One region of the Bacillus sp. OTU530 genome, then DNA from elsewhere that is predicted to be linked to it. Evidence: riboswitches for the same ligand, from Rfam matches in the RefSeq annotation. Region 1 holds a riboswitch; each other region holds the start of a gene.
What was found. A riboswitch is a leader RNA that binds a small molecule or an ion and turns the genes downstream of it on or off. The one in region 1 is predicted to bind cobalamin.
Positions count from the first base shown of each region.

Region 2: another riboswitch for cobalamin. It lies ahead of AAHB12_RS05645 (DUF4430 domain-containing protein); the one in region 1 lies ahead of AAHB12_RS24110 (HoxN/HupN/NixA family nickel/cobalt transporter).
Region 3: another riboswitch for cobalamin. It lies ahead of AAHB12_RS10670 (ABC transporter substrate-binding protein); the one in region 1 lies ahead of AAHB12_RS24110 (HoxN/HupN/NixA family nickel/cobalt transporter).
Region 4: another riboswitch for cobalamin. It lies ahead of AAHB12_RS27145 (hypothetical protein); the one in region 1 lies ahead of AAHB12_RS24110 (HoxN/HupN/NixA family nickel/cobalt transporter).

Region 1 covers NZ_JASATP010000045.1:13,379-17,174, reverse strand. The annotation lists gene AAHB12_RS24120 (pyridoxal phosphate-dependent aminotransferase) at 1-406, shown strand, start outside; gene AAHB12_RS24115 (alcohol dehydrogenase) at 473-1,492, shown strand; gene AAHB12_RS24110 (HoxN/HupN/NixA family nickel/cobalt transporter) at 1,622-2,422, opposite strand; cobalamin riboswitch at 2,582-2,771, opposite strand; gene AAHB12_RS24105 (alkaline phosphatase) at 3,216-3,796, shown strand, end outside.
Region 2 covers NZ_JASATP010000005.1:186,742-190,537, forward strand. The annotation lists gene AAHB12_RS05630 (hypothetical protein) at 1-87, shown strand, start outside; gene AAHB12_RS05635 (cold-shock protein) at 325-525, shown strand; gene rraA (ribonuclease E activity regulator RraA) at 1,026-1,508, shown strand; cobalamin riboswitch at 1,669-1,860, shown strand; gene AAHB12_RS05645 (DUF4430 domain-containing protein) at 1,994-3,796, shown strand, end outside.
Region 3 covers NZ_JASATP010000011.1:68,294-72,089, reverse strand. The annotation lists gene nikB (nickel ABC transporter permease) at 1-883, opposite strand, end outside; gene AAHB12_RS10670 (ABC transporter substrate-binding protein) at 892-2,463, opposite strand; cobalamin riboswitch at 2,653-2,862, opposite strand; gene AAHB12_RS10665 (MFS transporter) at 3,407-3,796, opposite strand, start outside.
Region 4 covers NZ_JASATP010000061.1:1,708-5,503, reverse strand. The annotation lists gene AAHB12_RS27165 (cytochrome d ubiquinol oxidase subunit II) at 1-154, shown strand, start outside; gene cydS (cytochrome bd oxidase small subunit CydS) at 169-273, shown strand; gene AAHB12_RS27160 (PCYCGC motif-containing (lipo)protein) at 466-657, opposite strand; gene AAHB12_RS27155 (ZIP family metal transporter) at 669-1,406, opposite strand; gene AAHB12_RS27150 (IS200/IS605 family accessory protein TnpB-related protein) at 1,559-2,263, shown strand; gene AAHB12_RS27145 (hypothetical protein) at 2,370-2,669, opposite strand; cobalamin riboswitch at 2,685-2,955, opposite strand; gene AAHB12_RS27140 (Nramp family divalent metal transporter) at 3,207-3,796, shown strand, end outside.

The DNA.
Region 1 (3,796 bases):
TACACCTAATAAGGAAACTTTGACTTCTGCTTTAGTGTACTGTAATCGAATTTTGGGCTTTATCCATGCTCCTATGCTTATGCAAAGGATAATTGGTGAGATGGTAACGTTAAAGATTGACCCTAGCCCATACAAAGTTCGGAAAGATCTGATTGTGAGTATTTTAAGGGGAGCTGGTTTTGAGTTTATTGATCCTCAGGGAGGCTTTTTTGTTTTTCCAAAAGCTCCAATTGAGGATGATATAGAATTTTGTGTTGAAGTAGCTAAGAAATTTAAAGTTCTTACGGTTCCTGGGAGCCAATTTGGGCGAAGAGGGTACTTCCGCTTATCATACAGTGTCCCCCTTGAGCAAATTCAAAATTCTAAAGAAGTTTTCCATGCCATTTATAAGCATTTTTCAAATTAATCATTTATAACTCAAACCATAATGGATGATGGCCTTAAAATGATAATAAAAAAAGGATGTGTAAGTATGGCGGTACTAATGAAAGCAGCCCAAATCTCCACTGCTGGTGGAAAGTTTGAACTCGTGAATAGGGAAATTCCAGAGCCGGGTCGTGGACAGGTACGGATTAAAGTAGAAGCCTGCGGTGTCTGTCACAGTGATGAAATGGTAAAAGAAGGATTGATCCCTGGTATTCAGTATCCACGCATTCCGGGTCATGAAGTAGCTGGTTACATTGATAAAATTGGTGAAGAAGTTACGACGTGGCGTGCAGGTCAGCGAGTCGGTGTTGGCTGGCATGGAGGTCATTGTTTTACATGTAATGTTTGCCGTGAAGGAGATTTTGCGAACTGTGTAAATCGTCAGACTTGCGGTATTTCGTACGATGGCGGTTATGCGGAGTATATGGTAGCTCCCCAAGAAGCTTTGGCTTTGATTCCAAATGAATTGTCTTCTATAGAAGCTGCGCCCCTTCTTTGTGCAGGGGTCACAACGTATAACGCACTACGAAACAGCGGCGCAAGGGGTGGAGATGTTGTCGCGATTCAAGGTATGGGGGGATTAGGACATTTGGGCGTCCAATTTGCGAATAAATTGGGCTTCAAAACCGTTGCCCTCTCCCACGGGAAAGAGAAAGAACAGCTTGTACGTCAACTCGGAGCTCACGTTTATATTAATACAGAGATATCTAATGTTACAGAAGAGCTGAATAAACTATTAGGAGCGCGCGTGATTTTGACCACTGCTCCTAATAGTAAGGCGATTTCTGCTCTTGTCGATGGGCTGTCTCAAAACGGTAAACTCCTCATTGCAGCGGCATCGGGTGAACCAATCGAAGTGTCTCCTCTACAGCTCCTTCTTTATCGACGTTCAGTAGAAGGTTGGTATAGCGGCCATGCGAAGGATTCTGAAGATACCTTGAATTTCAGTGCATTAACTGGTGTACGCCCAAGTATTGAAACATTTAGTCTCGAGCGGGTGAACGAAGCATATGAGTACATGATATCCGGTCAAGCCCGTTTCCGTGCCGTTTTAAAAATGGTATAAACTTGACTCGCCAATCGGCGAATCTTTTTAAAAAATTTGATTCATCTACTTTGACTAGGTTTCTATGTTCAGAAAATCATGGCTTTCTGAACAAAATCAAAGGCTCCCTGAAAAGGAGCCATTGATTTATTAATTCATAGTATTTATTTCAACTTTTTGTCTCTTAGACCGAACGCTTATAAAGATAAATGTAGCAACTAAGAAAGTGAAAAGAATGATTCCCACAATTTCAAAATCGAGTTCTGCCCAAGGGTTAAAGAAGGTAAATGCCAGATAGAAGGAAACTCCGTACGCTAAGACGACAATTACCCATCCCATTATTCTTGAAGCAGCTTGCCCAAGTTTGCTTGATTGATTCACCATTTTGTGGACAATCATGGAATCAATTGTATCTGTAATCATCATGCCAAACATAAAAACAAGGCCTAAAAGTAAGGGGGTATATTTACCTGTGTTACTTGCTGCCATGGACCAGACAGCTGTTTGACTTACCGTTTCGGCAGCTAAGGCAAATAAAGCCCCTACTAAAATAATAAGAAAGGGATTCGTTGTTCCCTTCGCAACTTTTGGAATAAACTTTCCCTTTAGCCCGCTTAGTTGAAACTCTTCGTTGTTATTTCTCGTACGTAATAGATTATACGTATTTAATGTGCCAATGAGGAATAAAGAAATAATCGATACCCACGATGCAAAATTATCAAAATAAGCTGGGAATGTAAAATTCTTCATCACCATTCCCAAAATACCAGCCGTCACAGCTACCATTCCCCCGTGGCCAAATGAGAATAGTGTACCTACCCAACGTGCAAACGGACTGCCCATTCGCCAATTATAACGGGTTTGTCCATCAATAAAAGCAAGATGATCCGCATCCAATCCATGTCGAAGCCCCAATACAAAAACAAGTAAAAAAAGTGATACAGTTTCCATTCAAAAATTCCTCCCTTTTCTAAAAATAAAAAGTACAACATAAAAAATCCTCAACCTATGACAGATTGAGGATGTATGGGTACGTGCAAATAAACGACAAAATGGCAGAATACGATTGTCGTTTCATTTTCGTACACCTCTCCTTTCCGCGAAGGCTGCTTTGGTGTTACAACCTAGGTAGGTCTCCTGGCTTTTGCATCATCACTCTCTATCGTCTTCCCCAACTACATAGCTGAGTGACATAATGATAAAGAGCTCCTCAATTACAGTGGCGGGACCGCTCGGGATTTGCACCCGATTCCCTGTTACCCCTTGCTTTTACAAGGGCACCTAGTTTGCTTACAATATAATGTTGTAACTTGATTATACATGTAATCATCAGAATTTCATACCTAATTTGCTGGAGCAGCGTTTTTTCTCCGCTAACAAGGGTAAACACAGTTCATGGAGTCCTAGATAAGGAGTCCATTCCCCCTCTTTTTTTGATGTAGTGTCTACGTAGCGATGTTTTCCGAGTTTAGTAGCCCTAAGAGCGTGTAAGATGTCGCATATTCCCTCCCGTTTTCTACGTTAATGTATTTCCGCAAAAAGGTGACTTTTTCCTGCCCTCCTATTCGACTGTGTCCACTTTTGAAAACATATTCGATTTCATAGCATGATTTTCCTGTGATTGTATTCAGTTCAAAGTATTTTACATATTTTTAATACCCTCCTTAACTACATTTAACATATATAATCTACGATTATATTAGCAACTTACTTCAAAATTAAAATTAAAGATGAGGGTGTAAACATGAAAAAACGTTTAGTAGGCACAGCTGTGTTATCAGTTGCAGCGATGACTGCATTAATTTTCGGTAATGCGTCTAAATCAGATGTACAAGCTGCTAATGAGTCAAATAGTGGAAAGGCTAAAAATGTAATTGTTTTTGTTGGCGATGGTATGGGAACTGCCGCTCGTGATGCAATTCGCCTAGCTACAGTTGGAGTGAATGGTAAACTTGCTATGGAAGATATGCCGTATGCAGGAATGGCTCGTACCGCTTCAGGAAGTTCATTTGTAACGGACTCTGCTGCAGCCGCAACGGCAATGGCTTCAGGTGTAAAAAGTTATAATGGTGCAGTTGGCGTGGATATGAATGGAAAGCCTGTTCAAACTGTTTTAGAGACGGCAGAGAAGGCTGGGAAGGCAACGGGGCTCGTTACGACAAGCCAAGTAACAGACGCGACTCCAGCTGCTTTCGGTGCGCACGTTGCGAATCGAAGCGCTCAAAGTGATATTGCGAAACAATATCTTGAAGACAGTAAAGTGGATGTGATTTTAGGCGGCGGGGAGGACTACTGGTACCCAGCAGGAAATCCTGGCTCTTATCC
Region 2 (3,796 bases), on a different contig from region 1:
GAACCTTTATATAATAAAATGGAAAAAGAGTTGAACAGACGTATCAGGGGATTACATTCGGCAAGGCTGATATTTGGTGAAGAATAAGAAAATATCAATTACTAAAACAGAATGAGCAATTAGTCTCTTTAAAAAATTAATCAGTCTGTATGAATTTAACAAGTATCCCCATTGTTATTTGTTTTGTTCCCTGTTATTCTAAAAGAGAATTATTTTTGTTCGGTGTATGAAGGGATAATGAGTGTAAAAACAGTTTGTGTCTTAATATGTCTAGACAAGAATAGTATTACAAGTGTGTGTGAATACGCACTAGGGGGCAACAATATGTTACAAGGTACAGTTAAATGGTTTAATGCAGAAAAAGGATTTGGATTTATCGAGCGCGAAGGTGGAGATGATGTATTTGTTCACTTCTCAGCTATTCAAGGTGAGGGATTCAAATCTCTAGAAGAAGGTCAAAAAGTTACATTTGAAATTACTCAAGGTAACCGTGGAGATCAAGCTGCTAACGTACAAAAAGCTTAATTAAATATATAGACAAAAAAAGTCTGACCCAGAAGGTGCACATGTATCTTGTAGGGTCAGACTTTTTTATTCTCCAGAAAATAAAAGAACTGTTCTTTTTAGTAGTGTTATTCATATCAGTCTTCTCCAATGAGCATACTGCCAAAAACTACATAAGATAAACATCATAAACACAACCATTCAGGAGTAGCGTTCATCAATCATCAGGGGCGCGGACGTTCTTGTTTACAATGAATCAGGAAATTTAGAACTTGCAGAACTAAATGCTGAATTTGTTTCTGATCGAGTGCCTAAACAATTTGTGTTAGCTAATGCTTTTGGAACAACGCTAAGACAGTTGAGCACATTTGAACTCTAAGAATCCTGTCATCTTTACCGTCTTGCTTCTAGGATATTACGTAAAGTATACGAATTCCTTATTACTATGGAAGGAATTGGATATAAAAACTCGAATCTATTAGCGTACTCTAATTTCGAGCCTAGGAAGGTGACGAAACATGATGATAAAAACAGCAGATTTATGTGATGTATATAGCGAATACATAGACATATGTGAACCGCTATTCCGCTCTTATGGAAAGAAGCAATGTTTTTATGGACCAATGGCAACGCTGAAGGTGTTAGATGATAACGTGCTTGTAAAGAAGGCTTTGGAAACTTTACCGGCAGGCACAGTTCTTGTTGTAGATGGTGGGGGCTCCACACGCTGTGCGCTTCTCGGTGATAATTTAGCAGCCATTGCAGCAGCACGACAACTTGCTGGTATTATTATAAATGGCTGTGTAAGAGATGTTGCTGAGCTAAAGGAAATTGAGCTTGGCATTTTCGCACTTGCAAGTATGCCCCAAAAAAGTAAAAAGGAAGGAAAGGGGGAGGAAAATAGACTGCTCTCATTTGGGGGGATTGAATGGTATCCTAATCATTATGTGTATGCCGATGAAGATGGTGTAATCGTTTCTGATCGCCTTCTTGTTGAAGAATAAATGAATAGAAGACAGAAGTGAATACGAGAGCGCTGCCGTGGCAGTGTTCTTTTCTTTATAGTAAGGAAGCACCCTAGTAGTCTTATAGCCCACTTCCGTTTTTTAAAAATATAAATCGACAAATATAAGAAAAGATAGTAAAATGAAGAGCGGAATTTCGGATATTGTGACGAGTTCAGGTCGTAATGGCTCTGCCATTGCGTTAAATGGGAAAGATTTGGTGAAAATCCAACACGGTCCCGCCACTGTAAGTGAAGAGGCTTTTTGTTGCGCGCCACACCGTTTTTTGGGAAAGCGCAAAAACGGTTAGCGATACACGAGTCAGGAGACCTGCCTAAGCTTGAACGCCAATAAACCTACGAGGCATAGGGAGGTGTTGTGCACAGCAAAGTCTAACATTTGGTATTCTGTTGAACATTGCTTACGCATGCCCTGTATAGAGGGCCTTTTTTTATGACTTTTTTTAAAAGAGGGAGACAAGGTACATGAGACAGTTGAAAAAATGGATGATCGTATCTCTTACAGCGATACTGCTAGTTGCTGTATCTTTTGTAAATACGGTACATACGGTATTTGCAGAAACGGCAAATACGATTACGCTTGCGGTAGTTGGGGATGCGGAGCGAAAAGTGATTTTATGCCCGAAAGAAGTGGCAGTGCAGCCAGATGAAACCGCATTGGATGTATTAAAGAGAGAATTTCCGAATGGTATCGTTACGGAGCAGTCGTCTTTTGGAGAGTATTTAACTGGAGTTGATGGTCTTCTTTCAGGGGGAGAGAAGCCAAACAGCTACTGGTCATTTGAAGTAAATGGAGCAGCTGCGAATGTTGGAGCTGATGCATACAAGGTACATAGTGGTGACACTGTCGCATTTCGTTATGTAACAGATTGGAACGTAGGATTAGGGAATAAAACACTTGAGGAGAGCATTGCAGAGCTTGGTGGATGTGAAGAGCAAAGCGAACCAGCTCCTACAACCCCGGATCAACCAGGACAATCAGGTCCAACGGATGGTAATTCCGAGCAACCAGGACAATCAGGTCCAACGGATGGTAATTCCGAGCAACCAGGACAATCAGGTCCAACGGATGGTAATTCCGAGCAACCAGGACAATCAGATCCGACGGACGGTGAATCTGGGCAACCAGGGAAAACCGATGAGGATTCTGCACCTGTTTTAATGGAAAGTGTGAATAAGACAATTGATAATGCAGTGCAATTTATGCTAAGCAGAGAGCTACAAAGTGATTGGGAAGTAATTGGAGTATTGCAGTCCGCAGCGGCTGTTTCTGATGAAGCGAAAGCAACTTATTTAAAATCTTTAGAAGATCGTGTAAATACGAGTGCGCGACTTAACAATATGGCACTTGCTAGAACGATTTTAGCAATTAATGCGCTTGGAGCAGATCCAACGAATTTTGCAGGACAAAACCTAGTTTCTAAGCTTTATAATGATGAGACAGTGGGCAGTATTAATTCATATATATATGCGCTGCTTGCGTTAGATAGCAGAGATTACGAGATTCCGAGCGATGCAAAGTGGACACGTGATAGCTTAATCTCAGAGATTTTGAAAGAGCAGCATGCTGATGGCGGTTGGTCTTTCAGTAGTGAAACAGGTGATCCAGATATGACAGGCATGGCATTAACAGCACTGGCTCCTTATAAGAGCCGCGCAGAAGTAAAACCAGCAATTGACAATGCAGTAAGTCTATTAAAAACATTACAAACGTCAAATGGCGGATATGAGTCTGACGGAGTAGAAAATGCTAACAGTGCAGCGCAAGTGGTAACAGGTTTAGCTGCAATTGGAGTGGATCCAGCAGGAAGTGAATTTACAAAGGATGGACATACTCTTATTCAAAATCTACAATCCTTCCAATTATCAGATGGAAGCTTTAAATGGTTAAGTACAGATTCAGAAAGCAGTTCTCTTGCGTCAGAGCAAGCTTTATATGCTCTTGTTCAATATAAGTTCTATACAGAAGGAAAAGGTTCTATCTTCCACTGGACAGGCAATCCGGTTTCTGTCGATAATGGAAGCGCTGAAGAGACAGCTAGTGAAGATAGTGAGTCTTCTAATGAAGTAGTCACAGTAGTCACTGAAAGTCCAACTGCGTCAGCTGAAGCACCATCTACAGAAAATAATACGGATACAGAGGAAATTGTTACGGTGTCGTCATCGAAAGAAACAACAACAACTCCTGCATCAGCTGCGTCAGCTTCCAAAAAGCAAAAGCTGCCAGATACAGCTATGTTTGGAACGGAAACAATTGTGATGACTGCA
Region 3 (3,796 bases), on a different contig from region 1:
CAAGAATGTGGATAATCACAAACAAAAAAGAGGATAAAATGACATAGCCTTGAATGATAGGATAATCCCGAAGCTGAATTGCTTTCATAATGTATTTACCCAAACCCGGCCAGGAAAAGATTGACTCAACAATGATACTTCCGCCCAACATAAACGCAAAGCTCGTTCCTAGCATCGTCACAATAGGCAGGACGGCATGCCGAAAAACTTGAAATAATAAAATCCGGCTGTTTGATAGTCCTCTTGCCTTCGCTGCTTTTACAAAACTTTGATTCATCATCTCCAACATACTGGATCGTAATATACGGGCGTAAACAGTACCCATTCCTAATCCAAGTGTCAAGGCCGGTAAAACAAGATGCTTCCAAGAACCACGCCCCATTGGGGGCAGCCATCCATACCGGACAGAAAAAACATAAATACATAAAAATCCAAGCCAGAAGGAAGGAATGGAAGAGCCTAAAAGAGCTATGACTCTCCCCATTCGATCCAGCCAGCCAGTAGAATAAATAGCAGTGGAGATCCCTATAATTAAGGTAACTGACATCATCACCAGCAATCCAGCAGCAGCCAGTTCAATAGTTGCCGGTAACCGTTTAAGCAGCTCCTCTAATACAGGTTCCTTAGAAACATAGGAGATTCCCCACTGCCACGTAAAAATATCCATAATCCACTGTACGTATTGGCTCCCTAGCGACTCCGTTAATCCCAACTCTTTGCGTACCGCACTTAATGCTTCTTCAGACGCAGGAATGTCATTCTTTGTGAGCAAGATATAGGCGGGGTCGCCCGGAGCTAACCTCAACAGCAGAAAAGTAAAGGTAGCGGTGAACAATATCACAAATAACAATTGCGCAATATGTTTTATCCAGAAGCGTACCATTCAGTTTCTCACTTCTTCACATCAACTTGTGCGTTATTATAGTAATACTCAATTGGAAGAGGAGTAAAGCCTTTGACTCCACTTCTAACAGCAAAAATCGTCTTAGGATGAACGATAAACGATTGTGGGAAATCCTGATTAATCTGTTCTTGAATTTCTACAGCCAATCCGTTACGTTTTGTAGCATCACTTGTTTGATTCAGTTGATCAATCATGCTGTCTAGGGCAGGTGAGACATAGTGGCTCACATTCGACTCACTAGTAGAACGATAGAAAATGTTTAAGAAATATTGTGGATCGCCCGTGTGTGCCGTCAACATGCTGTACATGGATAAATCCCAATCTTCATTAGCTAAGACTTCGTCGATATTCTCCACTTGGCGAAGCTTTACTTGTATGCCCGCCTTTAGCAATTCATTTTGAATGATCTCTGCCATGACGGATAGCTCTGGTCGTTGCGGAAAAGTTAACATCTTTACTTCAAATGGTTTCCCTTGTTTTTCCCATATGCCCTTTGCATTTTTCTCCCAACCGCTTTGCTTCATCAATTGGTCGATTGTTTGCGTTTCTTTGACTTTTTCCACCTTACCGAATGGCAAGACTTCAGCAAACGGGCTTTTCGCCTCCGTTCCTTCCCCCTTCATAACCGAGCTGACAATAGCTTTGCGCGGGATGGACATATCGATAACTTTTCGATAAGCCAACTCTTTAAATAAAGGAGACTTCATATTAAACAGCAACATGTGCGTCCGCAGAGACGGAGCGGTTAAAACTTCGATGTTTTTATCCTTCTTCAATACTTCGATAGAATCAACTGGAATATCCGTTGCAGCATCAACATCTCCAGATTGCAGAGCCATTAATCTTGTATTTCCATCGGCAATATATTTGATTGTCACTTTTGATAAGCGCGCTTTTTCTCCCCAATAATCCTCATAGCGCTCTACAACAAGCGACTCGTCTTTATTGAATTTCTTGATTTTGAAAGCACCTGTAAGAGCAGGATAGCTGAGCTTATTTTCGATTGTTTTTGTATCAACAATGATAGTAGAAGGATCAGCCAAGTGTGGGATCAAGGCTGCATTTGGCTGATCGGTCACGATTTTCAGTTGATTTGGAGCCAATACTTCTATCGATTTCACTTGCAATAAATCCTTTGCTTTTTGGTCTTTTTCTATTGAGCGCAGCAAAGAATTTTTCACACTTTCTGCATCCATTTTCTTCCCGTTGTGAAAGCGTACATTTTCCTGTAGGGTAAATACCCATGTCGTTTCATTTTCTTGCTTCCACTCTTTTGCTAACCAAGGCTTTGGCTCCAGTTGTTCATTTAATTTTACTAAAGTTTCACCCACACCAGAGCGCATGATCTCCCAGCTATCGCTGCCATGTGGATCAAGACTTGCTGGACTCCAGGCGAAAGCCATCGTCAATGTTTTACTAGAAGCTATATTTGCGGAGGCTTCTTTTTTATCCGTTTTTGTTGCTTCAGGCGATGCAGCACATCCGACTAGTGATAGCGTGAAAACAATGGTAGTCATCCAGATAACCCATGCATGTTTTTTGTTCCTACTTCTTCTCATGTACAATCCTCCATTTGCGATTTTTTACAAATAAAAAAGCATCTCTGCCTATTATAGGAGGTCAGAAATGCTCAGTAAGTTAACATACGAAATAAGACTTATTATGTCTATGTAGTCCAAATGCAGTATTAGTCCAGACATATGGTCATTAGTGCATACTAACCACCTTCCTAGTATCCCGTAGGTCAAACAGTGATGTTAAAATAGGCTGGTCTCCTGACTAAGGGTATATCTTTCAGACCTTCCCAGGCATAACCCAGTGGTTTTTCTGAAAATTATCAGCATAATGTGCTGATCCCCAACACAGTGGCGGGTCCGTGTCGGATTGTAACCGACTTCCCATTTAAGCAGATAAAACCTAAAATAATTGTATCTTGCACCCATTTTCAAAATATGAAATTTTCAAATGAAACTCTATTCAATAGTTCTCTAAAACTGTCTGTAAAAATTTAAATATTTTTAATATTAGTAAACGTAAATACCAGAATTCCTTCCTAATTCTATTGCTTGGGTTTTATCTTGTCAACAAATGTTTGACTAGCTTAGAATGGATTAATTGTAATTATTTTTTTATAATAATTATATTTCAGTAAATGAAATTATTTTTACGTGTTGTAAAATGTTGTGGTAATTGAAATTATACAATGCTTGAAATCTATAAATCCTTCTTGATAAAGAAACCACGCCGATTGGCGAAGACAGATGCGTAGTTGCACTTGTACTTCGCTCCTAAAATTTCCAGATGCATCAAATCCGTTTCTAGCGGGAAATTTACCTCTTACTAAAGTAAAACAAAAAGAAATACTGCCTCCCTAGATAGGAGATCCAGTATTTCTTTTTGTTTTACTGATTTTTAGAATATATCGTCTAATGAGTAACTTTAAATAATTAAAAGCAAACTGTTTTTTAACCCCTTTATAACTTTCCTCGTACCTCTTATAGTTCATGCACTTTTATTCAGATTAGCACTTATACTTGTTTTTGTTTTATTGGTTCCTGTGTAATTAAGGATTAAACAAAATAGAGAAAAAGCAGCTAATAATACAAATCCTAAAAAATAACTTCCACTTGCATCCTTTACCAGGCCAAGGACAATAGGAGGAAAAAAGCCTCCAATGCCTCCGATGGCACCTACAATACCTGTTACTGCCCCTGTATTTGCCGAGGAGATTTCAGGAACCATCTTGAAAACAGATCCATTTCCTATCCCTACCATGATAGCAATTATGGCACACCCTACACTAAATAGAATTAAATTTTCTATAGTAAAAGCGATGAAAATACTACATAACAATACACCAGAAAAAACAACGCTTAATAATCTCTTAGCTCC
Region 4 (3,796 bases), on a different contig from region 1:
TTTTGATAGCTTTACGAATAAATCAATGGCAACAGCATTAATTGTTGCATTTATTGCAGGACTTGGTTTGCTAATCCCATCCTTGTATCTTCTAGTTAAACTGTTCTTGTTTAACAAGGAATATGTCCAAGGAAAACGGAACAATCATGCATAGGGAGGGAACATATGATGAGTCACTTTCTAATTTTCTATGCACCGATCCTAATAGTCATCTTATCAATTGTTGCAGCTTTCTGGCTTGCATCGAAGGATAACATAGTGAGCGATCATTAATTTAGGTGCTGCTACACATCATAAACAGTCTATGCTAAATGGAGCTATAAGAGTCTTTCCATTTCGTATAGACTGTTTTTGTATAGATTCAATCAGTCTAACATAGTTATATGTACAAATGACTAGCCAAATAATTCCGCAAGACTCGTATAAACAAACATGTACTTTTTCAAAGAAATAGATTGTTGAGCATTACATGGTTGGCATAGGGGTGGCTGTTGGTTTTACCAAACCTTTCTCATATTGTTTATCAATGGATGCTCGGCCTTCCTGAACAGATACGCCGTTTTGATACATCATAACAGCTTGAAATGCAATATCTACACAAACCGTTTGTGTCATAGCATGATCTATGAATCTCTTGCATCCTTTATCCCTTTCCATGATGATTCATATTAGTGCTGGATAAAATTCTCTATATATAACAGTATTAATACAAGTCCTCCACCAGCCAATAAAAAGAAACTAAATACACTCATCTTTTTCTGTGCTTTTAATAACATCTCGTTCACGGTTACATACCCTAATGTTCCAATCGCAAGGCCCATGAGCATACCATTTAAATGAATATGGTCGCTTCTTAAGACAATGCCAAGTACAGTTCCGACTCCTAATACAAGTGATAGTAATGTAATCGTCAAAAGAAAATATATAATATGAAACCTGGTAAATAAGAAAGGTATCGCTAGCGCAAGCCCCTCTGGAATATGATGAATAACAGCAGCAAACAAAAAGGGTATTGCTGTGTCAAAGTTCTTCATGGATATACCGAATGCTACACCTGTTGGAACATTGTGGATATAGATTGCAAGCGATAAGAATAGAAAGGACCGCCACGCTTCACCTTCTCTTCCTTCTTGATGGTGCGAATGATGAAAATGCATATGAAGTAGTACCATCAACAAAATACCTATACTTCCCCCAAGAAAGAGTCCTGTCATCTCATACTCAGAAAGTGTCTCTGGGATGAGTTCAAAAGTAAGTAGCCCCGCCAACATTCCTCCGCAAAAGGCATACAAACTATACATTTGATTGGTCACCATACTTCGAGCTGTTATACCCACCGTTCCTCCTACTAACAACCCACCAAAGGCAAGTGCAGCTGTCATAATTGGTAACATTATGCTCTCCATCTAGGTGCCCTCCTTCCTATTCCACTTTTTCCATGTGTATGCCTAATTTTTTGAGAATAGTCATGCCACTCGCATAACAGAGATTTCTCTGTTGGTTGGATAAGTAGAATCTTGGAATTTTAACTGAGAATACAGGTAACAGGATGAACTTTGTGATAGTATTTCTAAAGAAGACAGTTCTTTTAACAAATTTTCTGAAAAGAAGTGTGAATGGACAAGGACAATTACTTTCCTCCTCTTGTCTCTATTTCTCCTTAGAAGGAAAACGAAGCGGACAAATCACAAAAATTCTAGAAGCAGAAGCGATTGGTTTGGTGGACATCGCGGTTCAAAGAAATAAACCGATTGTGTTAGAGGCATTGGATACAACCCTCTCCAAGTCTGCCGGCCGTTACCGCAATCGGAAGCAAAATCGAAGGATGAGCATGTTTGCCTATAAAAAGATGCAGGATAGCATTCACAGCCGAGCTGCTAAAATGGGAGTCACTGTGTTTGAAGTGAATCCTGCCTTCACAAGCCAGATTGGGAAGATGAAGTATATGAAACAGATGCATATTTCCATCCATCAAGCGGCGTCCTACGTCATTGGCAGGCGCGGCATGAACTTGAAGGAACAGGTGCCAAAGGTGTTGCGAACCTATACAGAACGTAAGGATGGGGAGCATCACTGGAAACAGTGGAGTGTGTTGACAAAAGCATTCAAAGCGCTTCGTCCACACATATTCTATCATGTATCGGGCCAATCTTATCCATTATTTAACAAGGAGATTTGTAACCATGGGCTGACACAAGCAGAACGTGATATTTTGCAGAAGTATGTGCCAAAAGTTTGGTTAGAAGAAAGGGAAGCCTGTTGAACGGCTCTGTATTTCGCTTCCTAGGAAGAGGATACAGAATCTCCCACCTTCGACCAACGGAAGTCCCCTTGTGGGAAAGGAGCGTTAGCGAGTAGGTGGGGGTAGTTCAATGTTCATGTGTCCAAATGACTGATTCTCCTGTGGAAGGACAGCTTGGGAATTTCTCTCCCTTCTGAAGAACCACATGTTCACCATCTGCATCTACATAATGACCTGATTCCATAACAGTTTCCCCAGTTCTATGGGAATGGCTTGCATGGGTCCAAGTTGTAGCGTGTCCAGTGGATGGACAATCTGGAAAAGTCTCTCCTTGTTTAAGTTCCTTTTTTTCTCCTGTTGCACAAATATAGGTACCAGGTTCCGACACAGTTTCTCCTGTATGGTGATGGTCAGTGAAGTGAGGCATAATCAATTCCTCCTTTTTATTTTTCTTACAACAGATAGTCTCTCACTGACAACTAAGAATATTCTTTTTACTGCCCTTACACACCTCTCCTTTCCGCGAAGGCTGTTTTGGTGTTTACAACCATAGGTTGGAATCATCGCGCTCTATCGTCTTCCTCAACGGTGTGGTTGAGTGACATAAATGATAGAAAACTCCTCAATTACAGTGGTGGAACCGTTCGTGACTTGCACCCGATTCCCTGTTCCCCCTTGTTTTCACAAGAGCACCTAGTTTGCTTACAATATGATGTTGTAACTGGATTACACTTATAAATCCTCAAAATTTGAAACTGAATTTTACATGTAGTAGCGATTCCTCTTCAATATCACACTATTTCAACTATTAGAATAAATTAGGTATTGCATAAAAGATGGTTTAGGGAATATTATTTGTATACAAGAAACTTTTAGGGGGAATTTTTTCTCTAAAAGTTGGTCTAGAACAAAACATATGCGTGTAGGAAAACATAGGGTGTCTGATATCTAGGAGGATTTATTCATGAATGAGAATACAGCTACAAAAGAACAATCTTCTATTAATAACACAACAATTCAATCTGCACAAGCGGTTCTAGGAGGAAAAACTCAAGGAATAAAAAGACTACTCCCTTTTCTAGGACCGGCGTTTGTGGCAGCCATTGCTTATATTGATCCAGGAAACTTTGCAACCAATATCGCTGGAGGATCAAAATATGGATACCTACTTTTATGGGTAGTGCTTGTTTCCAATTTAATGGCTATTTTAATTCAATCCATGTCAGCAAAGTTAGGAATTGCAACCGGTAAAAATCTTCCTGAAGTCGCCCGTCAGCAGTTTCCTAAACCTGTTTCGATTGGTCTATGGATCCAAGCCGAGTTGGTCGTCATGGCTACAGATCTTGCAGAATTTATTGGTGCATCCTTAGGCTTATACTTAATCTTCGGTATTCCTTTACTTCCGGCAGCATTGATTGCTGCAGTAGGGTCTTTTGCTATCCTTGAACTTCAGCGTCGAGGATTCCGTTCTCTTGAAGCAGGGATTACGGGTCTCCTTTTTATTGTTGTACTAGCATTTATCACTCAACTCTTTTTTGCCAAACCAGAGCTCGC